3 regions of the Ligilactobacillus acidipiscis genome follow, and region 1 is predicted to be linked to each of the others. Evidence: predicted binding sites of a transcription regulator. Region 1 holds the regulator's gene; each other region holds the start of a gene.
The links. Region 1 encodes CtsR, which represses protease genes until heat stress. Its sites were predicted from a motif close to TTGGTCAAAAAAGGTCAAANA; they were not measured.
Positions count from the first base shown of each region.

Region 2: the regulator CtsR is predicted to act here: its motif matches at 2,942-2,962, upstream of BQ5903_RS08050 (ATP-dependent Clp protease ATP-binding subunit).
Region 3: the regulator CtsR is predicted to act here: its motif matches at 3,157-3,177, upstream of clpB (ATP-dependent chaperone ClpB).

Region 1 covers NZ_LT630287.1:1,912,393-1,917,986, reverse strand. Annotated here, with positions in the region: rRNA gene BQ5903_RS08985 (23S ribosomal RNA) at 1-522, shown strand, start outside; rRNA gene rrf (5S ribosomal RNA) at 618-734, shown strand; tRNA gene BQ5903_RS08975 (tRNA-Val) at 744-816, shown strand; tRNA gene BQ5903_RS08970 (tRNA-Lys) at 825-897, shown strand; tRNA gene BQ5903_RS08965 (tRNA-Leu) at 909-993, shown strand; tRNA gene BQ5903_RS08960 (tRNA-Thr) at 1,001-1,073, shown strand; tRNA gene BQ5903_RS08955 (tRNA-Gly) at 1,077-1,148, shown strand; tRNA gene BQ5903_RS08950 (tRNA-Arg) at 1,191-1,264, shown strand; tRNA gene BQ5903_RS08945 (tRNA-Pro) at 1,273-1,346, shown strand; tRNA gene BQ5903_RS08940 (tRNA-Pro) at 1,429-1,502, shown strand; gene BQ5903_RS08935 (ISL3 family transposase) at 1,701-2,942, opposite strand; gene BQ5903_RS08930 (CtsR family transcriptional regulator) at 3,635-4,102, shown strand; gene BQ5903_RS08925 (ATP-dependent Clp protease ATP-binding subunit) at 4,207-5,594, shown strand, end outside.
Region 2 covers NZ_LT630287.1:1,726,393-1,731,986, forward strand. Annotated here, with positions in the region: gene BQ5903_RS08030 (glycosyltransferase family 4 protein) at 1-65, opposite strand, end outside; gene ptsP (phosphoenolpyruvate--protein phosphotransferase) at 290-2,011, opposite strand; gene BQ5903_RS08040 (phosphocarrier protein HPr) at 2,011-2,277, opposite strand; gene BQ5903_RS08045 (hypothetical protein) at 2,634-2,828, opposite strand; gene BQ5903_RS08050 (ATP-dependent Clp protease ATP-binding subunit) at 3,010-5,232, shown strand; gene BQ5903_RS08055 (DUF1827 family protein) at 5,461-5,594, shown strand, end outside.
Region 3 covers NZ_LT630287.1:1,301,217-1,306,810, reverse strand. Annotated here, with positions in the region: gene clpB (ATP-dependent chaperone ClpB) at 430-3,039, opposite strand; gene BQ5903_RS06000 (IS1380 family transposase) at 3,653-4,963, opposite strand; partial or broken gene BQ5903_RS05995 (ISL3 family transposase) at 5,259-5,594, shown strand, end outside.

The sequences.
Region 1 (5,594 bases):
GTCGGGCTTAGTGATCCGGTGGTTCCGTATGGAAGGGCCATCGCTCAACGGATAAAAGCTACCCTGGGGATAACAGGCTTATCTCCCCCAAGAGTCCACATCGACGGGGAGGTTTGGCACCTCGATGTCGGCTCATCGCATCCTGGGGCTGTAGTCGGTCCCAAGGGTTGGGCTGTTCGCCCATTAAAGCGGTACGCGAGCTGGGTTCAGAACGTCGTGAGACAGTTCGGTCCCTATCCGTCGCGGGCGTAGGAAATTTGCGAGGATCTGTCCTTAGTACGAGAGGACCGGGATGGACACACCGCTGGTGTACCAGTTGTCTTGCCCAAGGCAGCGCTGGGTAGCTAAGTGTGGATGAGATAAACGCTGAAAGCATCTAAGTGCGAAACTCGCCTCAAGATCAGATTTCCCATTCCTTTATGGAAGTAAGACCCCTGAGAGATGATCAGGTAGATAGGATGGAAGTGGAAGTGCCGTGAGGCATGGAGCGGACCATTACTAATCGGTCGAGGACTTAACCAACGAGTCGCGTGAGTGGGCTCGGTCAGATAAAAGCAGCAAGAAATGAATGTTAGTCAGTTTTGAGGGAATGGATCTCTCAAAGAAAAAAACAGAAGTGCGGTGGCGATAGCACGAAGGCTACACCTGTTCCCATGCCGAACACAGCAGTTAAGCTTCGTCACGCCAAGAGTAGTTGGGGGATCGCCCCCTGTGAGGGTAGGTAGCTGCCGCGCTTTGTTTTTGGAGGATTAGCTCAGTTGGGAGAGCGTCTGCCTTACAAGCAGAGGGTCATAGGTTCGACCCCTGTATCCTCCATTTTTCTTGAGTCGTTAGCTCAGTTGGTAGAGCATCTGACTTTTAATCAGAGGGTCGACAGTTCGAGCCTGTCACGACTCATTGCTTTTTTTGCGGGTGTGGCGGAATTGGCAGACGCGCTAGATTTAGGTTCTAGTGTTTTTTAACGTGGGGGTTCGAATCCCTTCACCCGCACCATTTTAATGCCGACTTAGCTCAGTTGGTAGAGCATCTGATTTGTAATCAGAGGGTCGGGCGTTCGAATCGTCTAGTCGGCATATGCGGAAGTAGTTCAGTGGTAGAACATCACCTTGCCATGGTGGGGGTCGCGGGTTCGAATCCCGTCTTCCGCTTCGCTGGAATTTTCAGTGAATTAAATTATAATAGACTTATATGCACCCATAGCGCAATTGGATAGAGTGTCTGACTACGAATCAGAAGGTTGTAGGTTCGACTCCTACTGGGTGCATTTTTTATCGGGAAGTAGCTCAGCTTGGTAGAGCACCTGGTTTGGGACCAGGGGGTCGCAGGTTCGAATCCTGTCTTCCCGATCACTACAATATATCAAAGATAGCTTTATGACAGAGTAATTTGTTATTGAAGTTGTCTTTTGTGTTATTTGCATATGTTCAACGGGAAGTAGCTCAGTTTGGTAGAGCGCCACGTTCGGGACGTGGAGGTCGCAGGTTCGAATCCTGTTTTCCCGATAACTTTGAAGGCAGACGTTTTTGAGGGACTTTGTCAAATAGTGTTGATGGCCCATAGAATTCTATCTTTATGGTAGGGTTCTTTTTTTACTGCCATAGCTAGATTAAAGTGTTTGGGTTGGGAGGCAGGTGCGGGTCCGAAGCGTAGCGAAATGGGCCCGCACCTGCCTCCCACAGTGTTGACCTAAATTTTTTATCTTAGGCATGGATCAATTTGATGCGGATAAAGAAATGCCTTAAGTTACTGAATCCGTAACAGCTACGTTTAAGTTCTTTGATCTTGCGATTGATCCCCTCTAACGGCCCATTAAAGTAGTCATAGAGACAAGCGTTCCTGATCCCTAAGTAGTTCTTTTGAATGGTCCTCATGACGGTATCCATTTCAGTACCATTGGGACGGTAGTTCATAACTAATTGTTGTAAAGTAGCCCGATCGCGGTTGCGAATAAAGGTTAAGATCGTTTGATAGGTCTGATAGTTTTCTGCGAACTGTGGAAAATTCTTGAGTCCCAGATCGACCACATTTTGGGCAGTCGTGTATTCATTTAATCCCCGATAATATTTAACCTGGGAGGTCTCAAGTTGATTTTCAGCTAAGTGGAATAAGCGCCAGTTGCTTTTTAAAACTTTATAGTTGCGGTCGTGGTGGTCGTTGATCCCTTTTAAAACACGCAGCCGTTCATGGTCAAGTGCCCGACCCGCTAACTGAACAATATGGAAACGGTCAAAGACGATCAGGGCGTTAGGAAAAAGACTACGGACGAAAGTCTGATACTGCGCATTCAGATCCATGGTCACCAGTTGAACTTTTTGACGCTCAGAAAGTGTATAAGTATTGGTGAAATACTCGCGGATCGTCTGCGAGAGACGATCTGGCAATAAGGTGACCAAATCATGGGTTTTTGCGTCAATGCAGATAAAAGAAAAGCAGTTCTTAGTTGAACGAAATTCGTCAAAACTGAGAGCTGTCGGCAGCTCTTTGGGCGTTACTAAAGCTCGCTGATCCTTATACAAGATCCGTTGAACCGAGGAAGCTGAGATTCCCACGGTCTGGCTGATCGTTTTGACTGGCAGTGAGTTCTTAGCCAAAGTCGCGATTTCGTGGACTGCTTGGCGGGTGATCGAGTGCCGAGGTGGAGCGAGCTGCGTCTGCGCGCTAAAAGTATGGTGGCAAGTCCGGCACAGATAACGCTGTTTGCGCAAGTTCATGCGGAGCGGTTGTTCACCTAGGCTGGGTAGTCTCATCTTGGTCAGGCGGGTCCCATTCTGAACGATATTCGTGGAACCACAATTAACACAGCGTTCGACGGGGTAAGTCAGCGTAGCTGAAAGCAGTTTTTCGTGAACTCCGGCCTGTGAAAAATCAGTACAAGCTGAAATTTTGATATTTGGGTCTTGGATATTGAGTAAATTTAGGATAGAATCAGTTTGGGACATCATTTATACCTCGCTTTGATTTGGTTTTGTCGCTTTAATCGTAGCATATGAGGACAAATGATGTCCTTTTTTGTACAAAAATAGTGCTGATGAACGCTCATCAACACTAAAAAGTTTAGACCCGTTTTTGACGCCTGTCTTTTTTGTGGCCTAATTTTTGAGAACAGCGAGCAAGGATCTTATTTTGTGCGTTTTAGTTGCAATTTTTTGAACTATGGCCATAATAGAGCATCTGATCAATGTTTTATAGTGAACGATTTGCAGCTGCGGCATGTAATGGATAGCTGTAAGGGACTGAAACATCAAAATGTTAGATAAAGTACCTTGGTTTATGCGCTGAGCGGATCGTATTTTGATAAGTCCTAGGAGTAAGAAAATAAAAACATCAGCGTTAGTGGGGTTAAGAAAAAACGGCCCAAGAAAGACCGTCGTCAAAAGAAATGACAGCTATCGCTAGAGATAAATATAATAAAATAAGTTAGCTTTGTTTCCATGGGTTACTCGCTTTGATTAGTGGTAGTTTAAACAACTCAAAGAAAATACTTGCGGTCAGATCATTATAAGGAGTACAATTTGTCAGCGTGATTTGAAAGATATTTAAACAAATATGGCATTATCTTTGCAATTTGACCATGTTTCCATATATAATAATAGTCAATATTAGTCAAAGTTGGATAATAAGGAATGTGGTTTAAATGCAAAATCGCAACATATCCGATATTATTGAGAAGTATCTCAAAAGTATTTTAGCCGATTCGCAAAAAATAGAGATCAAGCGTTCTGAGATCGCGGAGCAATTTGATGTTGTTCCTTCTCAAATCAACTATGTTATCAAAACGAGGTTTACGATCCAAAATGGATATTTAGTTGAGAGTAAACGCGGTGGCGGCGGATACATTCGGATCGCAAAAGTCAATTTGATCGACGACACCGATGTTTTGGACCAACTGATCGATCTTATCGGAGAAAGTATTACTTCTGGTAAAGCTTTGCAGATCATACAAAGTCTTTACGAGGATAAGTTTTTGACACAAAAAGAAGCAAACCTAGTATTAGCGACTATGGATCGGACGACTTTAGATTTTGCCGATAAACGTTTGGAAAACGCGGTTCGTGCACGGATCTTAGTTAGTGTTTTAAATCGCTTAAGGTGTGCAGATTGATTTGTATCTTGTGATCGTAAAAAATAGCTTAAGTAAAGAAGTCTTCTTTTTTAAAGAAAAGAATTTTTGCTTTAAAAAACCTGACTATATAAGGGGGACTTGAAATGAATGAATCATATACTCCTAGTGCTAAAAGAGTTTTAGAACTCGCACAAGTCAATGCAAATGGCTTTAGGCATCAGGCCATCGGTACGGAACACTTGTTGCTGGCCCTCGTTTCTGAAGAACAGGGGATCGCCCATAAAGTTCTGGCACAATTCGTGATCACGCCCACTGATATCAAGGAAGAAATTGAACGCTTGACAGGTTATGGCACTTTGAAAAGACAAGCACCAGACAATTACTTGCCATATTCACCTAAAGCAAAGAAAATCTTGACTCGTGCCGTTGCTCAAGCAGAATTGTTAAATTCCGAAAAGATCGGGACAGAGCATATTTTATTGGCTTTACTTGAAGATGACGATATTTTGTCATCACGGATCTTGGATAGCTTAAATATCGACATTAAGCGGATCAGACAAACAGTTTTCAGACAGTTGGGGATCAGCCAGACTCAAGTTCGCAGAAATGCGAAGAAAAAAGACAAGGTCGAAGGAACACCTACCTTGGATGGTTTGGCTCGTAACCTAAATGAAATGGCTGAAAATGGTCAGATCGATCCTGTTATCGGCCGACAAAAAGAGGTCACCCGTGTGATCCAGATTTTAAGCCGACGGACTAAAAATAACCCAGTTTTACTGGGGGAGCCAGGTGTTGGTAAAACGGCTATTGCTGAAGGCTTTGCCCAAGAAATCATTAATGATAATGTGCCGGTAGAGCTTACCAACAAACGGGTCATGATGCTCGATATGGGCTCATTAGTTGCTGGAACTAAGTATCGTGGTGAGTTTGAAGATCGACTGAAAAAAATTTTGGATGAAGTTTACCATGACGGCAATGTCATCTTGTTTATCGATGAAATGCATACCTTGATCGGTGCCGGCGGTGCTGAAGGTGCGATCGATGCTTCTAATATCTTGAAACCTGCCTTAGCTCGTGGTGAAATGCAAGTCATTGGAGCCACGACTTTGGATGAATATCAGAAATATGTTGAATCAGACGCTGCTTTGGAGAGACGATTTGCAACGATCATTGTTGATGAACCAACTCCAGAAGAAACAGTTGATATTTTAAAAGGCTTGCGTCCGAAGTATGAAAAGCATCACCAGTTGAAATTATCTGATGAAGCTTTGCAGGCCGCAGTTAAGATGAGTGATCGCTATATTACTAACCATTTCTTGCCGGATAAAGCCATCGATTTGATGGATGAATCTGCTGCTCGAGTTCATATTGCAGCATCTGGCGGCCAACAAAAACTAGCTCGGGCCTCGCATAAGTTAAAAGATGCCAAGGCCGCTAAAGAACAAGCTTTAGTTGATGAAGAATTCGAGGATGCTGCAAAGTACCGTAAACAGGAATTAAAGTGGAAAGAAAAGCTGGCTAAGTTAGAGGC
Region 2 (5,594 bases), 190 kb from region 1:
TTGATCGAAGTCGCAACACCGCTGACTTGCGGATAATATGTATCTGTAAATATACCTATATTCACGGTGATCCCCCTTAGTCTGAATAATAGTCAAGTATCATTATATTGTTTTCGACAACTATAAGCAACTAAATGCCTGTTAACACAATCTTTTCTTAAACAATTTATTTTAAAAACGACAAAGCTGATTATACAGTCTTCCACTTACTTGTCAAACTGTTTACAACAAAAAAAGCTCGAATAAGCCCACAAAATGCGAGTTATTCGAACCTCTAATTTATTTGTAATTAGTCAGTATACTTGTGTACTAAATCAACAACTTCTTCAGTTGTTTCACATTCAGTCACAGCTTTATCAGCTAATTCTTTCATCTTGTTTGTGTCAAGTTTCTTCAACAAGCTACGAGTCTTCAAAATTGAAGTTGCACTCATTGAATACTCATCTAATCCTAAACCTGCAAGCAATGGAACAGCGACTTGATCGCCGGCCATTTCACCACACATGCCAGTCCATTTGCCTTCCTTATGGGAAGCATCGATGATATTCTTGATCAAACGTAACAATGAAGGATTATATGGTTGATACAAGTATGAAACGTGTTCGTTGCCCCGGTCTGCAGCCATTGAGTACTGAATCAAGTCGTTAGTACCGATACTAAAGAAATCAGCGTATTTAGCTAACTTGTCAGCAATCATTGCAGCTGCAGGGATCTCCATCATCATACCAACTTCGATATCATCAGAAACCTTAACACCGTCAGTAACCAACTTAGCCTTTTCTTCTTCAAAGACAGCCTTAGCATCTTTGAATTCTTTGACTGTTGCGATCATTGGGAACATGACTGCTAAACGGCCATAGGCAGAAGCACGTAACAAAGCTCGTAACTGTGTCCGGAAAATATCTTGGCGATCCAAAGAGATCCGGATAGCACGATAACCCAAGAACGGATTTTGTTCTTCAGGTAATGGCAAATAAGGTAATTTCTTATCGCCGCCAATATCCATCGTGCGCACAACTACTTGTTTGCCATTCATACCTTCAACTGCTTGTTTGTATGCTTCAAATTGGTCATCCTCAGATGGCAACTCGGAAGCATCCATGTATAAGAATTCAGATCTGAATAAGCCAACTGCTTCGGCACCATTATCAGTGGCACCTTCAACATCTTTTGGAGTACCAATATTGGCACCAAGAGTAACTTGCTTACCATCAGCAGTAACAGACTGTTCGTTTTTCAACTGAGCCCATTCTGCTTTTTGTGCGGCAAAGTCGTCAGCTTTTTGCTGATATTCTTTTAATTCAGCATCACTTGGGTCAACTAAAGCATCACCATTAATACCATCGATGATCACTGTTTGATCAGCTTTAATGTCATCCGTAGCGGAACCGGAACCAACAATAGCTGGGATCTCCAGTGTCCGTGACATGATTGCAGAATGTGATGTCCGTCCACCAATATCAGTGATAAACCCTTTGACATACTTACGGTATAATTGAGCTGTATCAGATGGTGTCAAATCATGAGCTACAATGACAACTTCTTCATTGATCAAAGCAGGACTCGGTAAGGTAACACCCAGTAAATGACTCATCAAACGTTTCGTAACATCACGAACATCACCAGCACGTTCTTGCATGTAGGCATTATCGGTCATACCTTCAAACATTTGAATGAACATGTCAGTCACACTCTTGACTGCAGCTTCTGCGTTAACTTTATCATTCTTGATTTTATCACTGATCTGACCCAACATTTCTGGATCAGAAAGAATGGTCAAATGCGCCTCGAAAACCTGTGCTTCTTCATCACCCAAATTTTCAGCAGCTTTAGTTTTAATGACCTCAAGCTCTTTTTTCGAAGCTGCAACAGCGTCGTTTAAACGAGCAATTTCAGCTTCTGGGTCATCAATTTTTGTCTCGGAAAATGATAAATCGGGTTGCACAAGCATGTAAGCTTTAGCTGCGGCAATACCATCACTGGCTGCTATCCCTTTCAACATTTTCGTCATTATTCAGCAAGTCCTTCCTTTTTCATTGTCTCAGCAACTGCTGCAATAGCATCTGCTTCATCTGCACCTTCGGCAGTAATAGTTACGTCTGAACCTTGGCCAACGCCCAAAGACATAACACCCATGATCGACTTCAAATTAACTGATTTGTCGTTGAATGCCAATGTGATGTCAGAATTGAATTTGCTTGCTGCCTGTACCAACAAAGTAGCAGGACGAGCGTGAATACCTGTTTCTGCAATTACGTGAAAGTCTTTCTTTTCCATTTTAAACCATTCTCCTTTGAGTATAAAAAATTGTTGAGCTTGACCAATGAAAAGTGAGACAAATTTTCCGAACACGTTTACATTTAAAACTGTCCATAAAATGCTACTTCATGGTAAAACTCGCTAAAAAAATAATACCATGTATCATGTGATAAAACAAGTTTGTTTTGCTTTCCAATCATATGAGTTCACGCGATAAAGCGCTAAAATCAAAGGTTCTGCGTGTAGCTAATGTTTAAACAAGGTGCTACCCTATGCGATTGTATTTTCATAGTTTTTCATTAATTGAATTGAAAACTATCTTTTGCACAATTCATTTTCATCATATTAAACTACATCTTACAGATAAAATAATCTTATTCATGCTCCGATGTGTGATCATAGTGATAGACAGCTCCACCGCCGCGTTTAGCACTCCCCACAACTTTTTTGCGATGCGAATACTCCATCAAAACTTTTTGAAAGTCCATAAATTCGTCCGTATTGATCTCGAATTCCTCTAATTCACCCGAACGTATCTGCTCTAACATCTGCTGATAATCTTTGCTCATAACTGCCCCTTCTTTCCTTATTTAATTCCGAATGCAATTATAGCATGAAAAACAAATATTTTTCTAAGCGTATAGCTTGAAGTTTTCTCAGAACTTTGTATAATAAAACCATAAAGGTCAAAGAAGGTCAAATGTTTTTGACTTTCAAAACCTGATCTTACGAAAGGTCGTGAAAAAATATATGTTATGTCAAAATTGTCATCAGAACCCAGCAACGATCCATTTGACAACTAGTATCAACGGTCGGCAAACTTCGATCGATCTTTGCCAAAACTGTTATCAGAAGTTAAAAGATCAAGCTGGGAATAACGGTCGTTCTAGTTCCATGATGCAAGATCCATTTGGTTTTGGTAACCTAGACGACTTATTCCGAGCAATGTCTAGTGACCAACAAGGTGCACAAAGACAAGGACAAGTTCCGCCAACTCAAGCTGCTGGCGGTAATGGCCGCAATAACGGTAGCAATACGATCCTCGGTCAGTATGGCCTGGACCTTACTAATGAGGCTCAAAATGGCAGGATCGACCCAGTGATCGGTAGAGATAAAGAAATTGAGCGCGTGATCGAGATCTTAAACCGGCGAACAAAAAATAATCCAGTCTTGATCGGTGAAGCTGGTGTTGGTAAAACAGCTGTTGTTGAAGGCTTGGCCCAAAAAATTGTTGATAATGATGTTCCGCAAAAATTGCAAAATAAAAAAGTTGTCCGCTTAGATGTTGTTTCACTCGTTCAGGGCACGGGGATCCGTGGTCAGTTCGAAGAGCGGATGAAACAATTAATGGATGAATTGAAAAAAGAGAAGAATACGATCCTCTTTATTGATGAAATTCATGAGATCGTGGGTGCTGGCAATGCCGAAGGCGGTATGGACGCGGGTAACGTTTTGAAACCAGCCCTGGCTCGTGGCGAACTGCAATTGGTCGGTGCTACAACATTAAATGAATATCGGACGATTGAAAAAGATGCTGCCTTAGCTCGTCGTTTACAACCGATCCAAGTCGATGAACCTTCAGTTGAAGAAACGATCAAGATCTTGCAAGGGATCAGTGGCAAATATGAAGATTATCATCACGTTAAGTTTTCTGAAAAATCTTTGGAAGCTGCAGCTACTCTATCAGACCGTTATATTCAAGACCGTTTCTTGCCTGATAAAGCAATTGACCTCTTGGATGAAGCCGGCTCGAAGAAAAACCTAACGATTCATACAGTTGATCCAGCAGTGATGGATGAAAAAATCAACAAGGCTGAAGAAGAAAAGCAGGCCGCTTTGAAAGCTGAGGACTATGAAAAAGCTGCTTACTATCGTGATCAAGTTTCCAAGTTCAATAAGATGAAGGAAAACTCGACGACTGATGAGTCGACTCCTGAGATCACTGAAAAAGATATGGAAAAGATCGTCGAAGAAAAAACAGACATTCCAGTTGGCGAATTAAAAGAAAAAGAGCAAACACAACTGAAGAATTTAGCAAATTCACTAGAACAGCATGTGATCGGGCAAGACCAAGCTGTGACGAAGGTTGCGCGGGCGATCCGGCGTAACCGGGTCGGCTTTAACAAATCCGGCCGTCCGATTGGTTCTTTCTTATTCGTTGGTCCAACCGGTGTCGGTAAAACTGAAACTGCTAAGCAATTAGCTCGTGAGTTATTCGGAACCGAAGATGCAATGATCCGCTTTGATATGAGTGAATACATGGAGAAATTCTCAGTTTCGAAACTGATTGGTTCACCGCCAGGATATGTTGGCTATGAAGAAGCTGGTCAATTAACCGAACAAGTTCGGCGTCACCCATACAGCTTGATTTTGTTGGATGAAGTTGAAAAGGCCCATCCGGATGTTTTGCACACATTCTTACAGATCTTAGATGATGGACGTTTAACAGATTCTCAGGGTCGGACAGTGTCCTTTAAGGATACGATCATCATCATGACTTCTAACGCCGGCAGTGGTGATTCTGTTTCTTCCGTAGGTTTTGGTGCTGAAGCTTCCGGTGAGACTCATTCAATTTTGAACAGCTTATCCAAATACTTCAAACCTGAATTCTTGAACCGTTTTGACGGTATCGTTGAATTTAATGCTTTATCCAAGGAGAATTTGCATCACATTGTTTCCTTAATGTTAGATGATGTTAACGAAATGTTGGCTGCTAAAGGGATCGAACTTCACGTTACTGGTCCAGTTGCTGATAAATTAGTTGACCTTGGTTATGACCCGAAGATGGGTGCACGTCCATTACACCGTGTTATTCAAGAACAACTAGAAGATAAGATAGCTGATTATTATCTTGACAATCCTAACAATAAGAACTTATCTGCTCGACTTGAAGATGGCGTGATCAAGATCACTAAAAATGATGAGCCAGTCGAAAAGTCTGCTGAAGATAGCAGTTCCCATACAACTGAATAGTAATTAGTGCTTGCACAGGCGCTCAGTATGTTGAGCGCCTGTGCTTTTTTTCGCTGTTTTTGATTAAAACATAGTAATTTATCACTTTCCTTTAATAATTGACTTATTTCACAAACTTTATGTTTTATGGGAGTTAAAAAATCTCCTCTTTTGAGTACTTTAAATTTTTGGATTGGTAAATTTTAATATATAATATAGTCAAAGGACAAAACACTGGGAGGTCATAAAATGTTGAATTTAGTCGACGTTACAAATAGTTATGCACATGAGATCAGCAAAGAACTAAGAAATTCACCTGCTCACTTTATTAAAGTTTACACGCTGGGGAATTCGATCGTCGTTCACAAAAAAAAGGAAAGTTC
Region 3 (5,594 bases), 610 kb from region 1:
TCGGCTGACTTCTGTCATGGACAACTCAACATTACTATTGAGCCTGTTCCTGCCAGAAATAACTTCCAGCTTGAGAGAACTACCATGACAGACCTCCCCGGGTAAGAGCAGTAGCTTTCGCATCAAACCGTTGGCTTTACTGTGACGGTTTCGAGTGGTCAGGGACTTCGATTTGTTAAGCAATCTCATCCCACCGTTTCCAGCCTTTTAGCCACTTCTTGTTCATCGATTCGATGTTTCGTCTAGGACTTCCTTCAGATTCTACCTCACGATAGACACCCTTGTCTTCGACTCGTGATACCGGCCACTACGGCTCACAGCGGACTTACACCGCCTAGTTACTGCCCATGCCGGGCGCACCCAAATAAAAAAGCGTTGCACTTCTAACAACGCTTTTTGTTTGGCTTTTTTACAAATTTTTAACGTCCCTTATGATTTTGTTTCCACTTTTTCTTGGGAATCAAAAATCAAGTTTTCCTGCTCACCCAAACTAATCTCAACCGTTGAACCCGGCATGATCTTACCAGCTATGATCTGCTTAGCTAACGGTGTTTCAACATAATCAGTGATGAATCTTTGTAGTGGCCGTGCCCCATACGCAGGTTCATAGCCATTCTTTGCTAACCATTCTTTTGCTGGATCAGTAATCGTTAAGTTGATGTTTTGGTCGTCCAAACGATCTGACAATAAGCCGATAAACTTGTCTACGATTTGTTTGATAGCAGTCATTGATAATGGAGTAAACATAATAATGTCGTCTACCCGGTTTAAAAACTCAGGCTTAAAATGTTCCTGCGCTAATTTCATAACTGCAGCATGGGTTTTAGCGGAAATTTTACCATCTTCTGAAACTTGATCTAACAAAATATCTGAACCTAGATTAGATGTCATGATCATGATGGTGTTTTTGAAATCAACTGTTCGTCCTTGACTATCGGTTAACCGACCATCATCTAATACTTGCAACAAAATATTAAAAACGTCAGGATGAGCCTTCTCAATTTCATCTAATAAAATAATGGTGTATGGATTACGACGCACGGCTTCGGTCAGCTGACCTCCTTGTTCATAACCTACATATCCAGGAGCAGCACCAACTAAGCGGCTAACCGAGATTTTATCCATATATTCACTCATATCTAAACGGACCATGTGTTTTTCTGAATCGAATAGGTTTTCAGCCAAGGCTTTGGCTAATTCTGTTTTACCTACACCGGTCGGGCCGAGAAACATAAAAGAACCGAGTGGCTTCGAAGGATCTTGTAAACCAGCACGTGAACGTAAAACTGCATCCGAAACTGCATCTACAGCTTCACCTTGGCCAATGATCCGCTGATGCAAGCTATCTGATAAATGAAGTAATTTTTGTCGCTCGCCTTCCACTAACTTAGACACTGGCACACCGGTCGAACGGCTTACAACTGCCGCAATTTCGTTTTCAGTAACTGACTCTTCCACTAACCAGTCATCGGGGCGATCACTCTTTTCTAAATCTGCTAATTCTTTTTCAAGTCGTGGAATAGTTCCATGTTGTAATTTAGCTGCTTTTTCTAAATCATACTGGCTTTCAGCATCTTCCAACTGATGTTTAGCGCGATCAATCTCAGACTTTTTGTCGCTGACTTTCTTAATATCTTCTTTTTCGCTTTCCCACCGCATTTTTAGCCGGTTGTCTTTTTCGTGTTCATTGGCTAATTCCTGCTGTAGTTCGGCCAAACGTTTTTTCGATGCTTCATCAGTTTCTTTCTTTAGCGCTGCTTCCTCAATTTCAAGTCTCATGACCGTTCGATTGACCTGATCTAGTTCAGTCGGTACAGAATTCATTTCGACACGGATCTCAGCACATGCTTCGTCAACTAGGTCGATTGCTTTATCAGGTAAAAAACGATCCGTAATATAACGATCTGAAAGTGTAGCTGCCGCAACCAAAGCACTATCATGGATCCGCACGCCATGGTGGATCTCATATCTTTCACGCAAGCCGCGTAAAATAGCTATCGTATCATCAACTGTCGGTTCCTGAACAAGGACCTTCTGGAAACGACGTTCAAGTGCTTTATCTTTTTCTAAATTCTCACGATATTCATCCAAAGTAGTGGCACCGATCAAATGCAGTTCTCCTCGGGCTAACATTGGTTTTAAAAGATTACCCGCGTCCATACTGCCTTCTGTTTTTCCTGCACCAACAATATTGTGAATCTCATCGATGAATAAAATGATTTGGCCTTCACTTTTCTTTACTTCTTTGAGAACTGATTTAAGACGTTCTTCAAATTCGCCACGGTATTTGGCTCCTGCTATCAAAGCACCCATATCTAAAGAAAAGATAGTTTTATCTTTTAAATTAGCCGGCACATCATTTTTAACGATCCGTTGTGCTAGTCCTTCAATGATCGCTGTTTTACCAACACCAGGTTCACCGATCAAAACCGGATTGTTTTTGGTTTTGCGTGAAAGGATCCGGATCACATCTCTGACCTCTTCGTCACGACCAATGATTGGATCTTGTTTGCCGGAACGTGCTTCTTTAACTAAGTCAATCCCATATTTTTCTAATGCCTTATATTGTGCTTCCTGGTCTTTAGATGTCACGTGTTCTCCCCCTCGCAAATCAGCAATAACTGCTTGTAACTTTTTCTCAGTAAGTCCGTTTTGCTTTAAAAATTCCGTTAACGGATGATATTTCAATTGCATCAATGCCAAAACAAGTGTGTCGATCGCAATATATTCATCACCCAGCTTTTGTTTTAACTGGTCAGCATTTTGCAGTAAGTGAGCTAAGTTTTGGCTGATTGATTGACCGTAGGTTACATTCCCCGACACCACAGCAATTTTGTCCAGCTCTTGATCGATTTCTTTTTCAAAAGCAGCAACATTAAGGCCTGCCTTTTGATATAAATCAGCTGCAAATTCGCCAGGTTGAATCAGAAATTTAAATAAATGGGCAATATCGATCTCCTGGTGCTTCCGAGTTATCGCTATTTGTTGTGCCTGACCGATTGCTTCTTGCACCGCATTTGTTAAGCTGTCGTTATTCATATCCCTTATCCCTCCTTGTAAATTTTTACTTGTTTTAAGAAGATTTATTTTTGATAATTTAGCAATTTATTTTGCTACTTTCTATTATACAAGATATAAATTTAGATGCTAGCAAAAAGTCTTACCTTCTTTGACCAAATTGTTATATCAGTAATTATAGGGGGTTATACGGCGTGATATTATAATTTTATCTATTCGGGTCAATTGTCTTTACAGGATCGTTCTATTAAAATAATTTTCTTGATGCATAATTGATCCTCGATTTCTTTTCAAATCTAAGAAGTGAATCTCAAAATAACCTTAGCAAATAACATGGTCCCTTACTTTATTTAATATTTACCGATACAAAATACAAACCACACTACATCGACCTCTAGTAAAGTTTATTTGTAAGTTTGTTATGATACCTTCAGCCTTTAAAATTAAATAAAGTTAATTAAATTTAAATGAACAGTATAAACCTGAATTATTCATACTTTTTGTCTTAAATAAAATTTGGCGCAAAATAACCGTGGTCTCAGAAAAAAGCTTTTTTTGTTAGTTTTGCGGTCGTATTGCTTAAAAAAGGGCAGACTTCACCCTTTCCCTAGAAAATATATTTTATTTTGTGAGTTCACAGCGGGTATATTTTAATGTTTTGGATCTTAAACAGTGTCTGCCAGAATAATTTATCAAACACATTGGTCTGGGATAAATGGACCCAGATCTGATGGGCGTGGTGCGTGACCTTAGCTGCCAAATGAAGTAATTTAAAGCGGATGGTCTCGACCTGAGCGTGTTTAAGTTCCGGTGGTAAAACCAAGTTCTTCATGGCTTGGAGTATATTGTAAGCCGTGCCAGCCACCAACATGCGAAACTCATTGGCGTTAAAGCTGGAACTGTCCGTTTTATCAAAATGAAAACCGCGTTTAACTTCTTTGATCAAGTCTTCCATTGAACCACGTTGTTGATAGAGGGCAAAGACTTGCGGACCACTCAATTCTTCCAAGTTGGTCACGATAAACTCATGGTCAAACAGTAAATTTCCCGCTGGCCGAGTTGATCTAATGATCACCCGATAAGGGCGTGGCCAACTTTGGGGACAGTAATCCTGCAGGACATGCCATTGGACTTCAGTTTCGCTGAAGTCGTGGTCGCCCACTTGGATCAAGCGCTCAGCCCGACTTTGGAGTTGGCGGTTCGCTTTCATGCGGATCACGAATTTAGCCTGTTTTTTATCACAGGCACGGTAGATCCCTGGCGCTGCGAAACCAGAATCTCCCCGCACGAGGACATCCAAAGAAGACTGGTCATAGGCCCGTAGGCCCCGTAATAAGAATTTAGTCGCTCCCTGTGAAGTATAGCGATTGCCTGGACGTAATTGGGCATTCAATAAGCAGCCCGATAAAGCATCGAAAGCTAGTAATGGATGATAACCGTTAGTCTGATAATGACCGTTATAAGCACTTTTTTCTTGGTTACCAAATGTATCAGCATGCGTGGAGTCGAGGTCAAGGATCAGCTGATGTTGATTCAGCTGGCCCAGGACTAAGTGCGCCAAAGAGATCATTACAGACTTGACGGAGAAAAGGCCTGTCGCCGAGACGTGATTGATAAAACGTGAGAGCGTCGGTTGGGAAGCGACTGCTTGTTTTAGAGCTAAGTTGAAATCAGCCGCTTGGGCCAAGGTGTTAGCAGACTGATCCTGGGAATACCCCGCTAGTAATTGAAATAACAACTGCTTGAATAAATCGTTCATAGTGAAGGTACAATACTTGCGACCATCTTTGAAACGCAAGTTAGTCTCTAAAAACTGGTCAAAGTGGAGTTGATGGAGAAACTCAGCAAGCAATAAAGTCCCCGCATCGTTCGCTAGCTCACCGCCGTCATTAGAAATTTTGATTTGTTTATTGAATAAAAGCTGTTTATGATGTAAAGTCGACATTAGGAGCACTCCTGTTCTTTGTAGTGTTTAGTCGACTTTACAATAGCACAGGATGTGCTCATTTTGTACACCCAGCAGGTGAAAAAGAAAAAAGGTCAGCAACAGCACGGCAACAACCAAAAGCAGACCTCAAGGTAAAATTATGAATAATCCAGGTAAAAAAACGGTTCTATAATATTTGGTACTGATAGAAAAATCTTCTCTCAGTACCAATTTTGTTTTATGATAAAAAAATAGAGATGAAGACACACTTCATCTCAAAGAAACAATCCCTACACTGAAAGGAATGTCCTACATGAAGAATTGTACACTGGATCTATTGGGAATTAAAGACTCACACCTGGAATTTGATCCAAAATATAAGAATAAAGTGATAGCTGCAGGATTTTACCAGCATAAAAAAGTCCGCAAGATCCATTTGCGGCAATCTTATCCTTGTGCTTGCCCAGTTTGTGGTCAAAAAATGCGCTACAACGGTTTTAAAACCGTTGAGATGCTCGGTTTGCCTTCGGGTGGGATCACAAATGTTTTTTCGATCCGCAAACAAAAATATCTCTGCCCGGCTTCAGCTGCCTGCCCTAAAACTATTACAAAACTTGCGGAGATCAAGGACGTCAAGGCTAACGACCAA